Linked DNA regions of Tahibacter amnicola. Each later gene encodes a partner of the first gene's protein in a complex. Links are inferred from orthologs where the notes say so. Each region holds a gene or a part of one and is shown in the gene's direction. Other genes may lie near its edges. The genes, in order: mnmG and mnmE.

Region 1 (10,924 bases):
GCGCAGCCGCTCACCAGGCCGCCGCCGCCCACGGGCGTGACCAGAATGTCCAGGCCGCCGCTCTGGTGCATCAGTTCCAGTGCCGCCGTGCCCTGGCCTGCAATGACGCGCACATCCGTATACGGGTGCACAAGTTCGGCACCGGTGTCGCGCCGAACCGACTCGGCGGTGGCTTCCCGCGCGGCGATGGTGGGCGCGCAGTAGTGCAGGGTGGCGCCGTTGGCCTGAATGGCGGCAACCTTCGAACGGTTCGCCCCTTCCGGCACGACCACGTGCGCGGGAATGCCGCGCGTCTTCGCGGCCAGAGCCAGTGCGGCGCCGTGGTTGCCGGATGAATGAGTGACGACGCCGGCCGCGGCCATGGATTCATCCAGCGACCACACCGCATTGCAGGCGCCACGGAACTTGAACGCGCCCACGCGCTGGAGGTTTTCGCACTTGAAATAGAGGCGCGCGCCCGTCAGTTCATCCAGGCTGCGCGACTGCAGGACCGGCGTAATGTGCGCGTGCGGCGCGATGCGCGCCGCCGCGTCACGAATGGTGTCGAGTGTGACGCAGTCAGGATTGTTCATATCCTCGTGACGATACAGGCGGTAAAACGGGCATGCTAGCCTGCGCTGCCGACATCCGCCCACCCCTGACATGCCCGCCAAGCCCGATCGCGAACTGCCCGTCCTGTTGCGTGAGTACCGTCCACCGGCCTGGCGCGTCGACCATGTCGACCTGGAATTTGACCTCGGCATCCACCGTACCCGGGTCGATGCGCGCCTGACGCTGCGGCGTGCAGGCCCGGCCGGAGAGCCGCTGTTCCTGGATGGCGAAGGCCTGCGCCTGGTGTCGATCGCCCTGGATGGCCGACCGCTGGATGTCACGGAATACCGGCTGGACGAGCACGGCCTGACGATCGCGCAGATGCCCGACGGCGCGGTGTTGCATACCTGCGTTGAACTGGATCCATCGACCAATTCCGCGTTGCAGGGGCTATACCTGTCGGGTACGCCGGAGCACGGTTTCCTGCTGACGCAATGCGAAGCCGAGGGGTTTCGCCGCATCACCTTCTTCCCGGACCGGCCCGACGTACTGGCCCGCTACACCACGACGCTGCGTGCGGATCCGGCGCGCTTCCCGATTCTCCTGGCCAACGGCAACCCCGCCGGCACCGGATTGCTGGACGACGGCCGCCTCTGGGCCCGCTGGGACGATCCGCATCCCAAGCCGTGTTACCTGTTCGCGCTGGTGGCCGGGCGCCTGGAAGTCCTGGAGCGGGCTTTCGTCACGGCCGAGGGACGGGCGGTGACGCTGCGCATCTACGCCGAGGCCGATGCCATCGACCGCTGCGGCTACGCGATGGATGCGCTCGAGCGCGCCATGCGCTGGGATGAGGAGCACTATGGCCGATGCTACGACCTGGACGTTTTCCACATCGTCGCCACGCACGATTTCAACATGGGGGCCATGGAGAACAAGGGCCTGAACATCTTCAACGCCAAGTACCTGTTGGCGGACCCGGCCCGCTCCACCGACGATGATTACCGCCACGTCGAAGCGATCGTCGCGCACGAGTATTTCCACAACTGGACCGGTAATCGCGTGACCTGTCGCGACTGGTTCCAGCTGTCGCTCAAGGAAGGCCTCACGGTGTTCCGCGAGCAGCAGTTCAGCGCTGACATGGGATCTCACGTGCTCAAGCGTATCGAGGACGTGCAGCTGCTGCGTCGCGCGCAGTTTCCCGAGGACGCCGGGCCCCTGGCGCATCCGGTCCGTCCCGACCGCTACAGCGCGATCGACAATTTCTACACCGCCACCGTGTACGACAAGGGCGCCGAGCTGGTGCGCATGCTGGCCGGCCGCCTGGGTCCGGCGGGCTGGCGCCGCGGCATGGACGAATACTTTGCGCGCCATGATGGCGAGGCGGCCACCGTCGAGGACTTTCTCGCCGCGCTGGGGGAGGCCAACGAGGTCGACTTGCGCGGGTACCTTGTCTGGTACGCGCAGGCGGGCACGCCACAACTGCTTGCCAGCGGCCGCTACGACGCCGCCCATCGCACCTATACCCTGGAATTGCGCCAGCACACCGCGCCCACGCCGGGCCAGGACGTGAAGCAACCCCTGCCAGTTCCGGTGCGGCTGGCTCTGCTCGACGCCGGCGGGCAGCCCCTGCCATTGCGCGGTGCCAGTGCGCAGGCGGCGGTGTCCGAATGCGTCGTGGAGTTGCGTGACGCGCAGGCCGCATTCACGTTCGTGGATATTGATCGACCGCGCGCCGCGTCACTGCTGCGGGGATTCTCCGCGCCGGTGCGCGTGGAAGCGGGATTTGGCGCCGATGACCTGGCTTTCCTCGTGCGTCATGAGTCCGACGGGTTCAACCGCTGGGAAGCGGCGCAACAGCTCGCGCGGCTGGCCTTCGACCGCGTCCTGGCGGGCGACCTGCGTGCCGCGGAGATTGGCGTATGGGTCAGCACGGTTTCCGCCCTGCTCGATGACAACCGCGTCGAACCGGCCCTCCTGGCCGAACTGCTGACGCCACCGGACGCGCTGGAACTGGCGGAGCGCTGCGAGCCGTTTGATCCCGCCGCGGTGTACCGCGCACGCGAATTCCTGGAAAAGAGCCTGGCCCAGGTGACCGGAGCGCGCGTGGCGGCGCGCCACGGCCAACTCGTGGAGGCGGAGCAGGGTGCGCTCGACGGCGCCAGCCAGTCGCGGCGTCGCCTTGCCGGCCGATGCCTGGGCCTGTGGATGCGCGCCGATCCCACTGCTGCCGCAGAAGTAGCAGCGCGGCGCGCGGCGCAGGCGCCGAACATGACCGAGCGGCTGGCGGCGCTGACCCTCCTGGCGCATCACGGCGCCCCCCAGGCCGAGGCGGCGCTGGGCGACTTCGCCGCGCGCTACGCCGACGATCCGATCACCCTGGACAAATGGTTCGCCTTGCAGGCGCAGATCCCCGCCGAAGCGGCGGTGGAACGCGTTGCCGCGCTGCGCGCTGACAGCCGTTTCAACCTGCGCAATCCCAACCGGGTCTATGCGCTGCTGCGCGCCTTCGCGGCGCGCAACCTCGTCGCCTTCCACCGGCCCGACGGTGCCGGCTATGCGCTGATCGAGGATTGCCTGGTCGAACTGGATGCGATCAATCCCACCACGGCCTCGCGCCTGGCGGCCACCCTCAAGGACTGGAAACGCCTGGAACCGACGCGCCGGGTCTTGCTGCAGGCGAGCGTCGAGCGCCTCGCCGCGGCGGCGACATCGCCGGACCTTGCCGACATCCTGCGACGTACGCTTGCCTGACGTCGTCTTTGCGCAGGATTGCATCGTTTTCTAACGCTTCCTCAACCGTGCGGGACTACACTCAGAGCCCCGCACGCGCCCGGTGATCAGCATGCGTCGCTTCCTGTCATCCTTTGTCGTCGTCGCAGCCGTGGCCGGCTGCGCGCAGGTCCCCGAATACCGTTACCGCACCGGTGAGGCCGATTACTACTACGACCGGGACGATTCCTACCGGCCGGACTACATCGCCTACAGCCGCTACTACTCCGCGCTGTGGCCGGCTTACCACGGCTACTACGATCCGTTCTGGTCGTCGTCCTTTTACTACGGCGTCACCTGGTACCCGACGAACCTGTTCGGTTTTGGCGGCGGTTGGGGCGGACCCTACTGGTCCTACTCGCCCTGGTATGGCAGCTGGTGGGACGGTTACTACGACTGGGCCTGGTGGGAGCAGCAGCACGCGCGACAGGCGTACTGGCAGCGCTTCGGCAGCGTCGCGAACGAACGTGCGGCGGTGGCAGGCCTGCAGCGGACTTCGGCGCCGCCCCGGATGCCCTTGGATGAGGCGCGTATGCCGGCGGAGAGCGGCCGGCGCACGCGCGTCGATGCCGAACAATCCGTGCGCAGGGCTGACACGTCCATGCCGTTCCCGACACGGGAGGACACAGTCGGTCCACGTCGGACAACGCGTCCCCGTCCGTATGGTGATCCACCGATCCCCGGCGACGTGACGCGGGGCGGCCGGATCACGCGGATGCCGATCGACGAAGGGGCGCCGGTGCGCACGCCGACGCCGGTGCGGGAACCCCGGATCCGCCAGGCTGACGCGATGCCGTCGCCGGTCCGCAGTGCCCCCTCGATGCCTTCAGCGCCGCGGTCGATGCCGCCGCCGGCACCTTCGCGCCAGCGCGAGGCCGATCCGGACCGCTGAAACCGGCGCGCTTCGCAACCGGTAGCGAACCCTGGAAAAAAGCGACCTCGCGTGGGCGCGAGGTCGGGGGCTAACCGCGCAATGAACGCGCGGAGGGAGAGAGAGGGTGTGAGATCGGTCGATCAGGCCAGCAGGCGTCCCAGGGCTTCGTTGAGACGCGCAATGCGCGACAGGAGCGGTGCCACCAGGCTTTCGGCCTCATTCGCGGACTTGTGACTGCGGATATCTTCGATCGCCAACTCCAGGCGGCCGACTTCGATCATCAGGTCCTGGCGCAGGAACAGCGGATTGACGCGCATGAGGGTGTCGTTGGCGAGGTTCATCGAACTGCTCCGTAACCGATCTTCGAGGTGCGTGATCTGTGATGCAGTTCGCGTGCCAGGATCAAAAAATTGCGGGATCTGTCACGGTAGTCACGTTCGTCGCGAGAGTGACGACGTCTGTCGGATAGTGACCGGAGCTGACAGACCTTGCACGCAACCGGAATCTACGAAGACCTTCACGGTTTACTAATGTGTACGAGCGCTACTCTTAGCCGTGAATACAAAAACGCCGCGGCGCTACGCGTCGCGGCGTCATACCGGTTACTGGCGCCCGGCATACGGTCCTCTTGGATTCCCCCTGTTCCTACGACCGCCGGGCGCCAGCCTTATCTGGCGTCGCCCCTCGATCGTGGTGCGTCCTCCCACCGACGCAGAGCCGGCCCCTGAATTCCGACTATCGACGTGCTCGCAAACGCCGTGCGTCGGTGGGAGTGCGAGTTTTATAAAGCACGAGCTGTGCCAATCCTTGAGACCGACGCCCACCGGGTCTGCTGGCCCTGATCTTCGGTGTTTTACGGTGCGCCATGATCCGCCGGGTGACAAAAACCCATCGCCGGGCCGCCACCATCTCGTCATCCGGCGACGGCCCGGCGTCACCGGTTGTCACAGATGACCGATTCCCGACGTGCCTTGCTCCGGGCAGCTTTGCCAGCGGCTTGTCAATACCCTGGTAGAATCGCCGCCCTGGTTTTTCAGTCACTGCAGCACCCATGGATTACTCCCGACATTTCGACGTCATCGTCATCGGCGGCGGCCACGCCGGTACCGAAGCGGCACTCGCGGCGGCGCGCAGTGGCGCACAGACACTGTTGCTGTCCCACAACATCGAAACGATCGGGCAGATGAGCTGCAATCCGGCCATCGGTGGCATCGGCAAGGGCCACCTGGTCAAGGAGATCGATGCCCTCGGTGGCGCGATGGCGCGTGCGGCCGACCAGGCCGGCATCCAGTGGCGCGTCCTCAACGCCTCCAAGGGCGCCGCGGTGCGCGCCACGCGCTGCCAGGCCGATCGCGTCCGCTATAAGGCAGCCATTCGCGGCATGGTGGAACAACAGGCAAACCTGGCATTGTTCCAACAGGCCGTGGACGACCTGATCCTCGAGGGCGACCGCGTCGCCGGTGTCATCACCCAGATGGGCCTGCGCTTCCGCGCGCGCGCCATCGTGCTGACGGCGGGTACCTTCCTCGCCGGCAAGATCCACATTGGCTTTGCCAACTACGCCGGTGGCCGGGCGGGCGACCCGCCGGCCGCCACGCTGGCCTCGCGCCTGCGCGAACTCAAGCTGGGTACCGACCGCCTCAAGACCGGCACTCCGCCGCGCATCGACGGCCGAACCATCGATTACTCGGGGCTGGAGGCGCAGCCGGGCGACGATCCGATGCCGGTGTTCTCTTTCCTGGGCGATGTCAGCGAACATCCGCGCCAGGTCAGCTGCTGGATCACCCACACCAGCCAGCACACCCACGACATCATCCGCGGCGCGCTGGACCGCTCGCCGCTCTACACCGGTAAGATCGAAGGCGTCGGCCCGCGCTACTGTCCATCGATTGAAGACAAGGTGGTGCGGTTCGCCGAAAAGGAGACACACCAGATCTTCATCGAGCCCGAAGGCCTGGACACCGTCGAGATCTATCCCAACGGCATTTCCACCAGCCTGCCGTTCGACGTGCAGCTGGCGCTGGTGCGTTCGATCAAGGGGTTCGAGAACGCGCACATCACGCGGCCGGGTTATGCGATCGAGTACGACTATTTCGATCCGCGCGGCCTCAAGGCCTCGCTGGAAACCAAGGCCATCGAGGGGCTGTATTTCGCCGGCCAGATCAACGGCACCACCGGTTATGAGGAAGCGGCGGCACAAGGGCTGCTGGCGGGGCTGAATGCCGCGCTCGCCACCCAGGGCAAGGCGCCGTGGACGCCACGTCGCGATGAGGCCTACCTCGGCGTGCTGGTGGACGACCTCATCACCAACGGCACCACCGAGCCGTACCGCATGTTCACCTCGCGAGCCGAGTACCGCCTGCAGTTGCGCGAAGACAATGCCGATCTTCGCCTCACCGAAACCGGCTTCCAGCTCGGCTGCGTGGATGCGCCGCGTCACGACGCGTTCCGGCGCAAGCGCGATGCCGTCGAACGTGAGACAGAGCGCCTGCGCGGGCTGTGGGCTGCACCCGGCAACGCGCTCGGACGCCAGATCGAAGCCGAGCTCGGCATTACGCTGTCGCGCGAAACCAGTGCGCTGGATCTGCTGCGCCGGCCGGAAGTGGACTACAGCCACATCGCGCGCGTGCCCGGGCTGGGGCCGGTGGTCGATGATGTGCGAGTTTCTGAACAGGTGGAAATTTCGGCAAAGTATTCGGGGTATCTCGAGCGCCAGCGCGAAGAGATCGAGCGTGCACGCCGGCATGAGGAAACGCCGATCCCTGACCCGTTCGACTACGACCAGGTCAGCGGCCTTTCCGCCGAGGTGGCGCAGAAACTCAAGCGATCCCTGCCGCAGACCGTCGGGCAGGCGATGCGCATCGCCGGCGTGACACCGGCGGCGATTTCGCTACTGCTGGTGCACCTCAAGCGCAGCAAGGGTCGTCGCGTCGCCTGAGACGCCGGCGCTGCACGCTCTGCGGCGCCGAACCTTGACATTGACCGTTCCGCCGGCATTGCCGGCATGAACGCCGGCCGTCTGCGCGGGCGGTCGACCTGCACACGGAATCGGCCTGCAAGACTGCTAGACTCCGCCGCTGACACGGTCGCGAAAGCGGTGGCCGTGCGCGTATCCGCAGGACTGAACAGAACACCCTCATGCTCACAATCGAACAGAAGATTGCCGAGGAGATCGGCGCAAAATCCGTGCAGGTGAATGCCGCGATCGAATTGCTCGACGGCGGCGCGACGGTTCCCTTCATTGCCCGTTACCGCAAGGAAGTCACCGGCGGCCTGGATGATACCCAGCTGCGCAATCTGGAAGAGCGCCTGCGCTATCTGCGCGAGCTGGAAGAGCGCCGCAGCGCCATCCTGGCCAGCATCGCCGAACAGGGCAAGCTGAGCGACGAGCTGAAAAAAGAAATTGTAGAAGCCGATACAAAGGCGCGTCTGGAAGATCTATACCTTCCCTACAAGCCGAAGCGCCGCACCAAGGCGCAGATCGCCCGCGAGGCCGGCCTGCAGCCCCTGGCCGACGGCCTGCGCAGCGACCCCACGCAAGCCCCCGAGGAAGCAGCCAAGGCATTCATCAACGCCGAGAAGGGCATCAACGACATCAAGGGCGCGCTCGACGGTGCGCGTTCGATTCTCCTGGAAGAGTTCTCGGAAGACGCCGCACTGGTCGGCCAGCTGCGTGAATGGCTGACCGAGCGTGGCCAGATCCGCGCGAAAGTCGTCGCCGGCAAGGAAGCCGAAGGCGCCAAATTCCGCGACTACTTCGACCACGCCGAAGCGATCAAGTCGATTCCTTCGCATCGCCTGCTTGCCCTGTTCCGGGCGCGCAACGAGGGTATTCTGGACCTGGAACTGGAGCCGACCATCGAGCCCGACCAGGGCCACGCCGAGGCCGAAGGCCGCGTTGCCGCGCACTTCGGTATCGCCCAGCGCGGCCGTGCGGCGGATACCTGGTTGCTGGAAACCTGCCGCCAGACCTGGCGCGTGAAGCTGCACCTGCACCTGGCGCTGGACCTCTTCGGCAAGAGCCGTGAAGGCGCCGAGGACGAGGCGATCCGCGTCTTTGGCGACAACCTGAAGGACCTGTTGCTGGCGGCCCCTGCGGGCCCGAAAGTCGTCATGGGGCTTGATCCGGGCATCCGTACCGGCGTCAAGGTGGCGGTGGTCGATGGCACCGGCAAGCTTCTGACGACCCACACCGTTTACCCGCACGAACCGAAGAACCAGTGGGACCAGTCCATCGCGCAGCTCGCGGCCATGTGCAAGCAGCTGGGCGTGAACCTGATCGCCATCGGCAATGGCACGGCCTCGCGTGAAACCGACAAGCTCGTCGGCGACATGCTCAAGAAGCATCCGGATATCAAGCTCGCGAAGGTCGTGGTCAGCGAGGCCGGCGCCTCGGTGTATTCCGCCTCGGAAATGGCCGCCAGGGAATTCCCGGAACTCGACGTGAGCCTGCGCGGCGCGGTGTCGATTGCGCGCCGTCTGCAGGATCCACTGGCCGAACTGGTGAAGATCGAACCCAAAGCCATTGGTGTGGGCCAGTACCAGCACGACGTGAACCAGGTGAAGCTGGCGCGCGCGCTGGATGCCCGCGTGGAAGACTGCGTGAACGCGGTGGGCGTCGACGTCAACACGGCGTCCGCGCCACTGCTGGCCCGCGTCGCCGGCCTGTCCGCCTCGGTGGCGGAGAACGTCGTGAAATTCCGCGATGCCAACGGCCCGTTCAAGACGCGCGACGCACTCAAGAAAGTACCGCGGCTGGGCGACAAGGCGTTCGAACAGTGCGCCGGCTTCCTGCGTATTCCGGCCGGTGACAATCCGCTCGACGCCTCGTCTGTCCATCCGGAGGCCTACCCGGTGGTCGAGCGCATCATCAAGGCCTGTGGCCGCGAGGTGCGCCAGATCATCGGCGACACCAGCTTCCTCAAGACGCTGCGGGCCGAGCAGTTCACCGACGACACCTTCGGCCTGCCGACCGTGCGCGACATCCTGCGTGAACTGGAAAAACCCGGCCGCGACCCGCGCCCGGAGTTCGTCACCGCGGCTTTCGCCGAGGGCGTGGAAGATCTCAAGGACCTCAAGCCCGGCATGGTGCTGGAAGGCCGCGTGTCCAACGTCGCGGCGTTCGGTGCCTTCGTCGATATCGGCGTGCACCAGGACGGCCTCGTGCATGTGTCCGCGCTGTCGACCAAGTTCGTGAAAGACCCGCGCGAGGTGGTGAAGGCGGGCGATGTGGTCAAGGTGAAGGTGCTGGAGGTCGATATCCCGCGCAAGCGCATCGCCCTGACCATGCGCCTGGACGACCCGCTCGGCGATACCCGCACCAGCGCGCCGGGTGCCGCGGCAGCCCGCAAGGATGACCGCGGGCCGCGTCGTGACGGCGCGTCGCGTCCCGGCGGTGCGCGGCCCGGCAGTGCGCCGGCGCCGACCAACAACGCCTTCGCCGACGCGTTCGCGCGCGCCAAGCGAAACTGACCGATGCTGCGGCCCGGCATTGCAGTCATCGTGGCCCTCGGGCTGGCGGTGGCGCCAGCCGGTGCCGCCATCCGCTCAACGCCCGTGCCCCTGCCCATGCAGGGTCACGCGGCGCAGCCCGGCCTCGATACGGACGCCAAGGGCGACATCTACCTGAGCTGGATCGCGACGGCCGCGAAAGGTCACCAACTGCGCTTCAGCCGCTGGGACGGCAAGGGCTTCACCGTGTCGGCCACCGTCGCCCAGGGCACGCGGTGGTTCGTGAACTGGGCCGATGTGCCTGGCCTGCGCGTCATGCCCGACGGCGCCCTGGTGGCCTGGTGGCTGGAGAAGACGGCGCCGGGCACCTATGCCTACGGCGTCCGCCTGACGCGCTCGGCCGATGGCGGCAGGACCTGGTCCGACGCCGTATCGGCGCACGCCGACAGCAGCCCCGCCGAACACGGTTTCGTTTCGCTCTGGCCAATGGACGCACACCGGTTCGCCCTGGTCTGGCTCGATGGCCGCGACGCGCCGTCCGAGGACGCCCATGACCACGGCGGCGAAGGCGCCACCGGGCTGCGGACGGCGGTCTTCTCCAGTGCGATGCAGGCAGCGGGTGAATCGCTGATCGACGCCCGTGTGTGCGACTGCTGCCAGACCGACGTGGCGCTGGCCCGCCAGGGGCCGGTCGTCGTATTCCGCGACCGGAGCGAGAAGGAAATTCGCGACATTGCCGTGGTGCGCTGGGACGGCAGCCGCTGGAGTACGCCGCGGCCCGTCCATGCCGATAACTGGACGATGCCGGGATGTCCGGTAAATGGCCCGGCCGTCGCCGCCCGGGGCGATGATGTCTACGTCGCCTGGTACACGGCGCCAGGCGACCAGCCTACGTTGCGCCTGGCGCGTTCTACGGACGGCGGCGCCTCCTTCGCCGCGCCGGTGACTTTGCCCGCGCGGCGGTCAGTCAGCGGGCGGGTGGACCTGGCCCTGGTGAAGGACGCCGTCTGGGTGAGCTGGCTGGAAGAAACGGACGAGGGCGCCTTCCTCATGGCAGCCCGTTACACCAGCGATTTGTCGACAGTGGATACCACCCAGATCGCGACCTTGCCCCGTGGCCGCGGAACGGGCGTTCCGCGCCTGGCGCCCCACGGAGATGGCGCCTTCCTCGTCTGGACAACGGTGACCGATGGCCAGCCACAGCTGCGTGCCGCGCAACTGAGCGAGGCACCGGCGGACTGAGCGTGAATGCGGCCGGTCCATCGGCTGGCGCGCGTCACCTCGGGTCCGGCGCGTGCG
Region 2 (10,869 bases), 320 kb from region 1 along the record:
TCGCTTCCCGCGCGCCGCGCGGCTACTGACCGTTGCGGATTTCAACGGGCTGCGCCAAGGCAGCCAACGTGTCACCAGCCGCTACTTCCAAGCGCAATATCGTATTACCGATGGCACCGCCGCCCGCATGGGGCTGGCGGTGTCTCGTCGCGTCTCGAAACTGGCGGTCGAGCGCAACCGGCTAAAACGCCTCACCCGCGAGAGTTTCCGGCGACACCGGCAGCATCTGGTGCCGCTCGACATCCTCATTATTCCCCGATCGTCGGCCGTGCCGGTGTCATCGCGGGAACTCCTCGACGATCTCGCACTGCTCTGGCACAAATTGCCGCCATTGAAGCCGCAACACGCCGCCGGCACAATGCGCGACTGACTCGCGATCTGCCGAGCGCGCCTTGATCGCGTCCCCGGCCGTCCCCACCCCGCTGCGGATACCTCTCCGCCGCACGATTCTGCCTACGCCATGAATAATCCGCGTTCTTTCCTGCTGCTCGCCCTAGCACTGGTTTCCTTCATGATCTGGAACCAATGGCAGCAGGATTTCAGCCAACCGCCGGTCGCCGTGACCGCCGCGGAAAACACCGGCGTGCCGGCAGCCGCCACCGGGACCACCCCGGCACCGGGAACGATTCCGTCCGCCGACACCCCTGCACCGGCTACCGCCAGCGGCAGCACGGCTGCCAGCGTTCCAGCCGCCACGGCCGCCGCGGGCGACCTGATTGAGGTCAAGAGCGACGTCCTGAAGCTGGCGATCGACACCCGCGGTGGCACCATCGTCCGCGCAGACCTGCTGGCGTACCCGCGCGAACCGAAAGACTTCGCCAACCCCGTCCGGCTGCTGGACGACAACGCCGCCACGTTCTTCATTGCCCAGACGGGCCTGGTTAGCGCCCAGGGCAGTGCTGCCGCGCCCGACCACATGGCGACGTTCACCGCCGAGCAGAAGTCCTACGCGCTGGCCGACGGACAGGACAGCCTGGAGATCCCCCTGACCTGGCAGGACGCGCAGTCCGGCCTTACGGTTCGCAAGGTCTTCGTCATCAAGCGCGGCAGCTACGTCGTCGATAGCCGCCAGGAAATCGCCAACAACGGCACTGCACCGTGGACGGGCAACGCCTACCGCCAGCTGCAGCGTGTCAGTCCGCCGGCGGCAAAATCCACCTTCGGCATCACCAATCCCGAGGCCTACAGCTTCACCGGCGCCGCGTGGTATTCGCCGTCGGACAAATTCAAGAAGCTCGCCTTCGACAAGTTCGCCAAGTCGCCCCTGGTCGATACCACCGTGACGGGCGGCTGGATCGCAATGCTGCAGCACCACTTCGTCACCGCGTGGATTCCGCCCGCCGACGAAGCCGACGTGTATTCCACCAGCGAAATCACCACGGCTACGCCGCCCCGCTACATCGTCCGCGCGAAAAGCCCGCTGCTCACTGTCGCACCCGGCGCGACGCAGACGACCCAGGCGCGTCTCTTCGTGGGTCCCAAGCTGCCTTCCGCGATGACGGCGACGGCCCCCGGCCTGCATCTGGCCGTCGATTTCGGCATGCTCACCTTCATCTCCGAGCCGCTCTACTGGGTGCTGTCGAAGCTGCACGGCCTGGTGAACAACTGGGGCTTCGCGATCATCCTGCTGGTTCTTCTGATCAAGATCGTCTTCTACAAGCTGTCCGAGGCCCAATACCGCTCGGCCGCCAAGATGCGCAAGCTGCAGCCGCGCGTGCAGGCCCTCAAGGACCGCTATGGCGATGATCGCCAGAAGATGGGCCAGGCCATGATGGAGCTGTACCAGAAGGAAAAGATCAATCCGCTCGGCGGCTGCCTGCCGATGCTGGTGCAGATCCCCGTCTTCTTCGCGCTCTACTGCGTGCTGCTCGAAAGCGTCGAGCTGCGCCACGCGCCGTTCATCCTGTGGATCCAGAACCTCACGGCGCCCGATCCGTACTTCGTGCTGCCCATCCTCAACGCCGCGGCCATGATCGCCACCCAGCATCTGACGCCGACCACGGGCATGGATCCGGTGCAGGCTCGCATGATGAAGGCGATGCCGGTGGTGTTCTCGATCCTGTTCGCGTTCTTCCCGGCCGGACTGGTGCTGTACTGGACGGTCAACGGCATCGCCTCGCTCGCCCAGCAGTGGTTCGTCACGCGCCGCGTCGAGGCCAGCGACAAGGCCTGATGCCGTGACCCCCGCCACCGATACCATCGCCGCGATCGCCACTGCGCCCGGCGCCGGTGGTATCGGTGTGCTGCGCATCAGCGGTCCGGGCGCCCGCGCCATTGGCGCCGCCTTCCTGGATCGCAACCCGCGCCCGCGCCACGCCCACTACACCGCGCTGCGCGACAGCGAAGGCGCCCTGATCGATCGCGCCATCCTTCTCTACTTCGCCGGCCCCTACTCGTTCACCGGCGAAGACGTGGTCGAACTCCAGACCCACGGCGCGCCGGTCGTCCTCAACATGCTGCTGCGACGCGTCTGCGAGATGGGTGCACGTCCGGCCCGTGCCGGTGAGTTTTCCGAGCGCGCGTTCCTCAACGGCAAGCTGGACCTGGCGCAGGCCGAAGCCATCGCCGACCTCATCGCGAGCCAGTCCGAGGCGGCGGCCCGCGCGGCGATGCGCTCCCTGGAGGGCGCCTTTTCCGACCGGGTCAACGCGCTGCTCGCGCTACTGATCGAGTTGCGCGTATACATCGAGGCAGCGATTGATTTTCCCGAGGAAGAGATCGATTTCCTCGATACCCAGGAACTGCGCGACCGCCTGGATGCCGTGCGCCTGACAACCTCCCAGCTGCTGACGCAAACCCGTCGCGGCGTGCGTCTCACCGACGGACTCCACGTGGTGATCACGGGCCGGCCAAACGCCGGCAAGTCGAGTCTCCTCAATGCGCTGGCGGCGCAGGATCGCGCCATCGTCACGCCAATCCCGGGCACTACGCGCGATGTGCTGCGCGAGAGCATCGAACTCGATGGCGTCATCCTGACCCTGGTCGACACCGCCGGCCTGCGCGAATCGGGCGACGTGGTCGAGCTGGAGGGCATCCGCCGCGCCCGTCGCGAACTGGAACGGGCCGACGTCGCCCTGCTGGTCACCGACCAGGATCACATCGCGGCCGACCTCGCCCTGCTCGGTCCGCCCCAGTCAGGCCAGACGCGCCTTCTGATCTGCAACAAGATCGACCTCTCCGGCGAACTGCCCGCGGTCGCGGAAACGCCGGCTGGCCTGCGGATCGACCTGTCCGCCAAGACCCACATCGGCCTTGATCTCCTGCGCACCGCGCTGCGCCGTCTCGCCGCCGGCGGCGACAGCATCAACGGCGCCTTCACCGCGCGCACGCGCCACGTCGTGGCCCTCGAACAGGTCGCTGCCCGACTGGCCGCGGCAGAACTGGCACTGGTTCACCGCCGCGCCGGCGAACTGGCCGCCGAAGAACTGCGCCACGCCCAGCGCGCCCTGGGCGAACTCACCGGTGAATTCTCCAGTGACGATCTGCTCGGGGCGATCTTTTCCAGTTTTTGCATCGGGAAGTAGTTTTGTTTCCTGGCGGATCCCTGGACCGTCCTCGGAATGTTCTCACCATATCGCGCGACACTTTCGCGCTCGTTCCTCGAATAGCTCCGCCAGCTCGCGCTCGAAAGGTTGAGCACGTCGCAGAAGGTCTGCCATCAGAGCCCGGAGTTCGTTGGCCAAAGCGCGCTCTTTCGAGGCCGCAGCCAACCATGTGCCTTGAGAAAACACGGCATGGCTTTCACGCGATCAGCGGTGTCACAACGCCCGGGTTCGCGCAGCTGGTTGTCTATACGGAATGGCGTGCTGCGTGCGATAGCTTCGATTGCCACAAGCATTGCATACGATGAAGCGCGTTCCCGAAGCGGATCAAACAGTAGTGCGCATTCGCCGCCGCTTCGATCGCCTGAGTCGCGCAGTCGGAGGATCGGCAGACTTGCGCAATCTGTTGCCGGGCAAGAGCTCCCTTGTTCCCGTGACGTACCTGCGTGACCAGGACACCGAGAGACGTTTCGATCGTCTCAAGGAAGCGAAGCTGGTAAGTCGGGAGGCGGCCATCGCGCGCTCTCCATCGCGGCCACATCCAGGAGGGGCTGCTCTCACGCACGCCGCCGCACCACGGGCCAGATCCGTGCGCTTCGGCTTCTGACTATCGACTTGGCGGTCCTCGCATAGGCTGACAAGACAGACGATAGCCACTCGGCAGTCCCTGGTTGCCGACGTCCCCTCCTGGCTCGACACCGACGGCTCCGACGACCCGCCGCACCGCGATACCGGACAGCCCGTTACCCTAATGCACACGCCCGGTTTGGCACGGCTATGCGCCGGGATGCATTCTTGTGTACATGACGCCAGCCCCGGAAACCGCTCTAATCGGGGCTTGGCTGCGGAGTCCCTTATGCGCACGATGCTGTTTACCGGCCTGATGGCCCTTTCCCTGCCCGCGATGTCCGAAAAACTCACTATTGAACGATTGCTGGATGACCCCGCGCTGCTCGGCACCACGCCGCGCGGGCTGAAGATTTCGCCGGACGGCAGTCGCGTGAGCTTCCTGCGCGGCAAGGAAAGTGACCAGAACACCATGGACCTGTGGGAGTACAACCTCGCCGACAACACCACGCGGCTGCTGGTGGATTCGCGCGCGGTGCAGCCGCAGGAAGAGGAACTCTCCGACGCCGAAAAGGCCACCCGCGAGCGCATGCGCATCGCCAGTCTCAAGGGCATCGTCAGCTATCGCTGGTCGCCGGACGGTCGCCAGCTGCTGTTTCCGCTCGGCGGGCAACTCTACCTGTACGATCTTGGCGCCAAGGCCGACCAGGCCGTGCGCTCGCTCACCCCCAAGGATGCTGAGGTGATGGATCCGCAGGTGGCGCCGTCCGGGCGCTACGTGTCCTACGTGAGCAAGCAGAATCTGTGGGTCGTCGACGTCAAGAGCGGCGAAAATCGCGCGCTCACCACCGATGGCAAGGATTCGGTCCACAACGGCGAGGCGGAATTCGTCGCGCAGGAGGAAATGGAGCGCTTCACCGGCTACTGGTGGTCGCCGACGGGCGACTGGATCGCCTTCGAACGCTACGATGAAATCGACGTGCCGATCGTCCAGCGCTTCGAGATCAACGCCGACCGCACCAATATCACCGAGCAGCGCTATCCGACCACGGGCAAGGCCAACGTGCGCGTGAAGCTCGGGCTCATCCGCCCGGACGCCCCCGCCAACACGGCGCCCACGTGGATCGACCTGGGTCCCGAAGAAGATATCTACCTGACCCGCGTGAACTGGACGCCGGATGGAAAGTCCGTGACCTTCCAGCGCCAGAGCCGCGACCAGAAGACCCTGGATCTGGTGCGGGTCGACGTGCAGACACTCAAGCAGCAGGTGCTGCTGACCGAGACCAGCAAGACCTGGATCAACCTCCACGACGACCTGAAATTCCTCAAGGACGACGCCGGATTCATCTGGGCTTCCGAGCGCAGCGGGCAGAAACATCTATACCTTTACGGAATGGACGGAAAGGAAAAAGTGCCGTTGACGCGCGGCGACTGGCATGTCGATCGCGTGCTGGCAGTGGACGAGGCGCAGGGACGTGTGTATTTCGCCGGCAACAAGGACCATCCCCTCGACAAGCAGGTGTACGCGGTCAAGCTCGACGGCAGCGATGCGGCCGCACCACAGCGCATCACGCGCGAAGACGGCTGGCACGAAGCCACCTTTGCCGCGGACGATTCCGGCAAGGGCGTGAAACTGTTCGTTGACAGCTGGAGCGATCCGAAGACGCCGAGCCAGGTGAGCGTGCGCGCCCCGGACGGAAAGCACCTGGCGTGGATCGCCGAGAACAAGGTCGACGACAAGCATCCGTACGGGCCGTATCGGGCAGCACATATCACGCCGGAGTTCGGCACGCTCACCGCCAAGGATGGCCAGACGCTCTGGTATCGCCTGCTCAAGCCCAGCGGATTCGACCCGTCCAGGCGCTACCCGGTCGTCTCGCACTTCTACGGCGGACCGACGGCGCAGCTGGCAACGCGCGGCTTTCCCGATGTCTTCGATGAATATCTCGCGCAGCACGGCTACGTCGTGATCACGCTCGACAACCGCGGCATGGCACGTCGTGGTCGTGCGTTCTCCGACGCGATCTATCGCCAGACGGGTGCGGCGGAAGTGGAAGACCAGCGCGTCGCCATCGAGTGGCTGGCCAGGCAGCCCTGGGTCGACGGCAAGCGCATTGGTGTGTTCGGCTGGAGCTACGGCGGCTACATGGCGCTGATGATGCTGGCCAAGGCGTCGGATGTGGTGGCCGCGGGTGTTTCGGTCGCGCCGGTTACCGACTTCTCGCTCTACGACACGCATTACACGGAGCGTTACCTCGGCACGCCGCAACAGAACCCGGAAGGCTACACCAAGAGCAGCATCTTCCCGTGGCTCGACGGCATGACCTCGCCGCTGCTGCTGATTCACGGCATGGCCGACGACAATGTGCTCTTTACCAATTCGACCCAGCTCATGGCGGAACTGCAGAACCGGGGCAAGGCGTTCGACCTGATGACCTACCCCGGCGGCAAGCACGGCATGTCGACACCGGCGATGAAGAAGCACGTCTACAACACCATCGTGCGCTGGCTCGACCGGCAGTTGAAGAACGATGCCGCTGCTCCGGCGGCGGGAAAGAAGAGCTAGTGCACGCCACAGCGGTCGCCGTCGGCGTGACGGCGACCGCTGGCTCCTATGGTCGCCCGTCCGCGATCAGAACCGGCCGGCCTGGAAGTCGCGCACGGCCTGGGTGATTTCCTCGGCAGTGTTCATCACGAAGGGACCGTAGCGGGCCACGGGTTCTTCCAGTGGACGGCCGGCAACCAGGATCAGGCGAGCCCCCTCGTCGGTCGATGCAGCAAGTTCCACTCCGCCACTTTTTGACAGTACCGCGAGTTCGCCGCGTGAAATGTCCGCGGCCGCACTGCCGACTGCGACCTGGCCAGCGTACACGTAGGCGAAGGCCGTATGGCCCTGCGGCAACGGGACTTCGCAGCGCGCTCCGGCAGCCAGGCGCACGTCCAGGTAGACCGGGTCGGTCGCGACGGCATTGACCGGTCCGACCGCGCCGCCGAATTCACCGGCGATGACGCGCACGCTCACGCCCTCGCCGGGACTCACTTCGGGAATCGCCTGTGGCGCGATGTCCTGGTAGCGCGGCGCCGTCATCTTCTGCGCTGCCGGCAGGTTCACCCACAGCTGGAATCCCCACAGCAGCCCGTCCTCCTGCGCCGGCATCTCCGAGTGGACGATGCCGCGCCCGGCCGTCATCCATTGCACGCTGCCGGCACCCAGATCACCCCGGTTGCCCTGGTTGTCCGCATGACGCATGTGGCCGGCCAGCATGTACGTGACCGTTTCGAAGCCCCGGTGTGGATGGCTCGGAAAGCCGGCGAGGTAGTCCGTCGCCTCGTCGGAGCGGAACTCGTCGAGCAACAGGAAGGGATCGAGGCTGTCGAGGGCCGGCTGGCCAATGACGCGCGTCAGGCGGACGCCGGCACCGTCGGAGGTCGGACGGCCGCGGACGGTGTGCAACACGTGACGTGATTCAAGCAAGGACATGGCGATCTCCCGGTGAGAAACCACCCAGATGGCGCCGCGCGGCCGCGGTACCAGTGCGCCTTTCGTGGAAAGGCTGGTACCACGGCGGAAACAATCACGGGCGCGCGGCCGGAGTCAGTGCACCCAGCGACCACCGCGGCGCCGCGGCGGGTCGCGGAATTCCGAAGAAGAAGCGCCACTGCCCGCCTTCTCGCGCTCGGTGGCGGGATGCACGCGCCAGTACTGCGCCACGTGTGCCACGACCGCCGGTATCTGCGCCAGACACTCGTCGTATTCCTGCTCGGTGAGGCGCTCAAATTCCGTGTCCGCCTGCAGGATGCCCTCGTCGACCGCCAGTGCCATGACGGGCCCGAGCATTTCCATGAGCTGGGCGTCCTCGCTCAGGCGGGATTCCCAGGCGTTGGCGCGCAGGTCGATCGCCCGGCTCACGCCTTCGCACCAGCCGGCGGCTGACAGGGCGATGCCACCGTCTTCCAGGTCGACTTCGCCGAGTATGGGTTCGTAGGTCTCGGCCTCGATCTCGGGCAGGATCGAATCATTCAGCTTGGCCAGGAGGGCCAGGATGCGTTCGCCCTCTTCCTCATCTTCGAACGGGGCGTGCAGGATTTCCGGCAGCCATTCGTCCGGCAGGGCCGGATCAGGGCCAATGGCGAGCACGGTCAACAGTCCGTGCACGCCGTCGAGGAGGAGATCCGGTTCGTCCTCGCGCGCATGGGCGCGCAGGAACTGGTCGAGTTCCTCCAGCTCGTGGTCCTCCAGGGAAACAGCGTTCTCGCGTTCGGTCATGCGCTCAGTTCCAGCAGTACCGGCGCGTGGTCGGAAGGCCGTTCCAGGCGCCGGGGGTGATATCGATGCTCGCGCCGCTCATGCGCGGGCGCAAGGCGTGGCTGGCCAGGATCAGGTCGATGCGCAGGCCGAGGTTGCGGCGGAAGGCGGCCTGGCGGTAATCCCACCAGCTGAAGTGCCCGCCAGCGGATTCAAATTCACGGAAACTGTCGATGAGGCCGATGTCCAGCAGGCGCTTGAGCGCGTCGCGTTCAGGCGTGGAGCACAGGATCTGTTCATGCCAGGCGACTGGATCGTGCACGTCGCGGTCGTCGGGCGCGATGTTGAAATCGCCCAGGACGATCAGGTTCGGGTGCCGCTGGATTTCCTGCGCGAGGTAGTCGGTCAGGTGCTGCAGCCAGGACAGCTTGTAGGTGTACTTTTCACTGCCGACCGCCTGGCCGTTCACCACATAGAGATTGGCGATCCGCAGGTCGCCGACCGTGGCGACCAGGATGCGCCGCTGCGGGTCGCTGAATCCGGGTACGTCGGTGACGATGTCCGTGGGCATCTGGCGCGCCAGGATGGCCACGCCGTTGTAGGTTTTCTGGCCGGAGAAGACGCAGCGGTATCCGAGTGCGGCAATATCCGTATCGGGAAATTTAGCATCTTCCAGTTTGGTTTCCTGCAGCGCGACGATGTCGGGCTGCGCCTGCCCCAGCCATTCCTTGAGGTGCGGCAGGCGGATGTTGAGCGAGTTGACGTTCCACGAGGCGATCTTCATCGGCCCAGTTTACCGTAACGCGCCGGCCGGCCGCCGGCCGGCGCTACGCCGGGGCGAGCGAACCGGCCGGCCGCCAGGCAAGCGCTCAGGCCAGGCCGTAGCTGCGCAGCAGGGCCGTCGAATCCGGTTCGCGGCCGCGGAAGGCAATGAAGCTCTCCAGCGCGGGCCGCGATCCGCCCACGGCCAGCACCTCGCGCCGGAACGCATCGCCCGTCTGCCGGTTGAACACCCCTTCTTCTTCGAAACGCCCGAATGCATCCGCCGACAGCACTTCGGCCCACAGGTAGCTGTAATAGCCGGCGCTGTAGCCGCCCGAAAAGATGTGCGTGAAACCGTGCGCAAAGCGCTGCCAGGCGGGGGGCTGCACGACCGCGACTTCGGCGCGGACCTCCTGCAGCAACTCCACGGTGCGGGCGCCGCGCGCCGGGTCAAACTCCCGGTGCAGGCGGAAGTCGAACAAGGCGAACTCCAGCTGGCGCACCAGGAACATGCCGGCCTGGAAATAGCGCGCGGCCTGCATGCGCTCGAACAGGGTCTGTGGCAGCACCTCGCCGGTCTGGAAATGGCGCGCGAACAGGTCCAGCGATTCGCGCTGCCAGCCGAAGTTCTCAAGGAACTGGCTGGGCAGTTCGACGGCATCCCACTCCACGCCGCTGATGCCCGAAACGCTGGGGTAATCGACCTCGGTCAACAGGTGGTGCAGGCCATGACCGAACTCGTGGAACAGGGTGAGCACGTCGTCGTGGGTGAGCAATGACGGTGCGGCGGCCGTGGGCGGAGCGAAGTTGCAGGTGAGGTAGGCGATCGGCCGGTGCAGATCGCCGCCGTTGCGGAAACGGGAACGGCACACGTCCATCCAGGCGCCCCCGCGCTTGCCGCTGCGGGCGAAGAGATCGACATAGGCTCCGGCAATGCGTTCGCCCTGTGCGTCGTACACATCGTAGTACCGCACATCGGGATTCCATACGTCGACATCGTCGCGCAGCTGCAGGCGCACGCCGAAGACGCGCTCGGTGATCGCGAACAGGCCGTTGAGGACGGCGTCGAGCGGAAAGTAGGGCTTGAGCTCCTCTTCATTGAGCTGGTAGCGCACCTCGCGCAGCTTCTCCGAGGCGTAGCCCACATCCCAGGCCTGCAGGTCCGCGATGCCCAGCGCATTGGCGGCGAACTCGCGCAGCTGGGCCAGCTCCTTCTCGGCGACGGGCTTGGCCTTCTTCACCAGGTCGTGGAGGAAGGCCAGCACCTTTTCCGTCGAGGGCGCCATCTTGGTGGCGAGCGATTCCTCCGCGGCATTGGCGAAGCCGAGCAATTGCGCCGCCTCGTGGCGCAGCGCCAGGATGTCATTTATACGTTGGGAATTATCGAATTTTCCGGCGTTCGGGCCCTGGTCGGAGGCGCGGGTGGAGTAGGCCGCATAGACACGCTCGCGCAGGCGGCGGTCATCGGCGTAGGAAAGGACCGCCTGCACGCTGGGCTGGCGCAGGGTGATCAGCCAGCCGTCGAGGCCCTTCTCGCGGGCGTACTCGCGCAGTACCGCGCGGCCGGATTCGGGAATTCCCGCCAGCTGGGCCTCGTCGGTGAGGTGCTCGGTCCAGGCTTCGGTGGCGTCGAGCACTGCTTCCTCGAATTCGGTGCCCAGGCGCGACAGCTCGTTGGCGATCGCCTTGAAGCGCGAACGTGCCGGTTCTTCCAGGGCGACGCCCGACAGCCGGAAATCGCGCAGGGCGTGC

The links.
Region 2: the proteins of mnmG (region 1) and mnmE are in contact, whole or in part, in a solved structure (PDB 9HIP), measured with the Escherichia coli proteins. The link is inferred for Tahibacter amnicola from one-to-one orthologs.

What each region holds. Positions count from the first base shown.
Region 1 is NZ_CP104694.1:134,310-145,233, reverse strand. The notes cover bases 4,789-7,668. They hold mnmG (tRNA uridine-5-carboxymethylaminomethyl(34) synthesis enzyme MnmG), read left to right. Parts: upstream 4,789-5,225; coding sequence 5,226-7,112; downstream 7,113-7,668. Other genes in these bases: N4264_RS00540 (Tex family protein), read left to right, coding at 7,313-7,668. Outside these bases: N4264_RS00565 (pyridoxal-phosphate dependent enzyme), read right to left, coding at 1-572; pepN (aminopeptidase N), read left to right, coding at 643-3,282; N4264_RS00555 (hypothetical protein), read left to right, coding at 3,374-4,192; N4264_RS00550 (hypothetical protein), read right to left, coding at 4,315-4,515; more of N4264_RS00540, read left to right, coding at 7,669-9,646; N4264_RS00535 (hypothetical protein), read left to right, coding at 9,650-10,867. UniProt on the Escherichia coli protein: NAD-binding protein involved in the addition of a carboxymethylaminomethyl (cmnm) group at the wobble position (U34) of certain tRNAs, forming tRNA-cmnm(5)s(2)U34.
Region 2 is NZ_CP104694.1:456,753-467,621, forward strand. The notes cover bases 1,526-4,350. They hold mnmE (tRNA uridine-5-carboxymethylaminomethyl(34) synthesis GTPase MnmE), read left to right. Parts: upstream 1,526-2,177; coding sequence 2,178-3,524; downstream 3,525-4,350. Other genes in these bases: yidC (membrane protein insertase YidC), read left to right, coding at 1,526-2,173. In the rest of the region: rnpA (ribonuclease P protein component), read left to right, coding at 1-370; more of yidC, read left to right, coding at 461-1,525; N4264_RS01915 (S9 family peptidase), read left to right, coding at 4,399-6,675; N4264_RS01920 (pirin family protein), read right to left, coding at 6,742-7,590; N4264_RS01925 (YecA/YgfB family protein), read right to left, coding at 7,705-8,376; N4264_RS01935 (M3 family metallopeptidase), read right to left, coding at 9,225-10,869. UniProt on the Escherichia coli protein: Exhibits a very high intrinsic GTPase hydrolysis rate. Involved in the addition of a carboxymethylaminomethyl (cmnm) group at the wobble position (U34) of certain tRNAs, forming tRNA-cmnm(5)s(2)U34.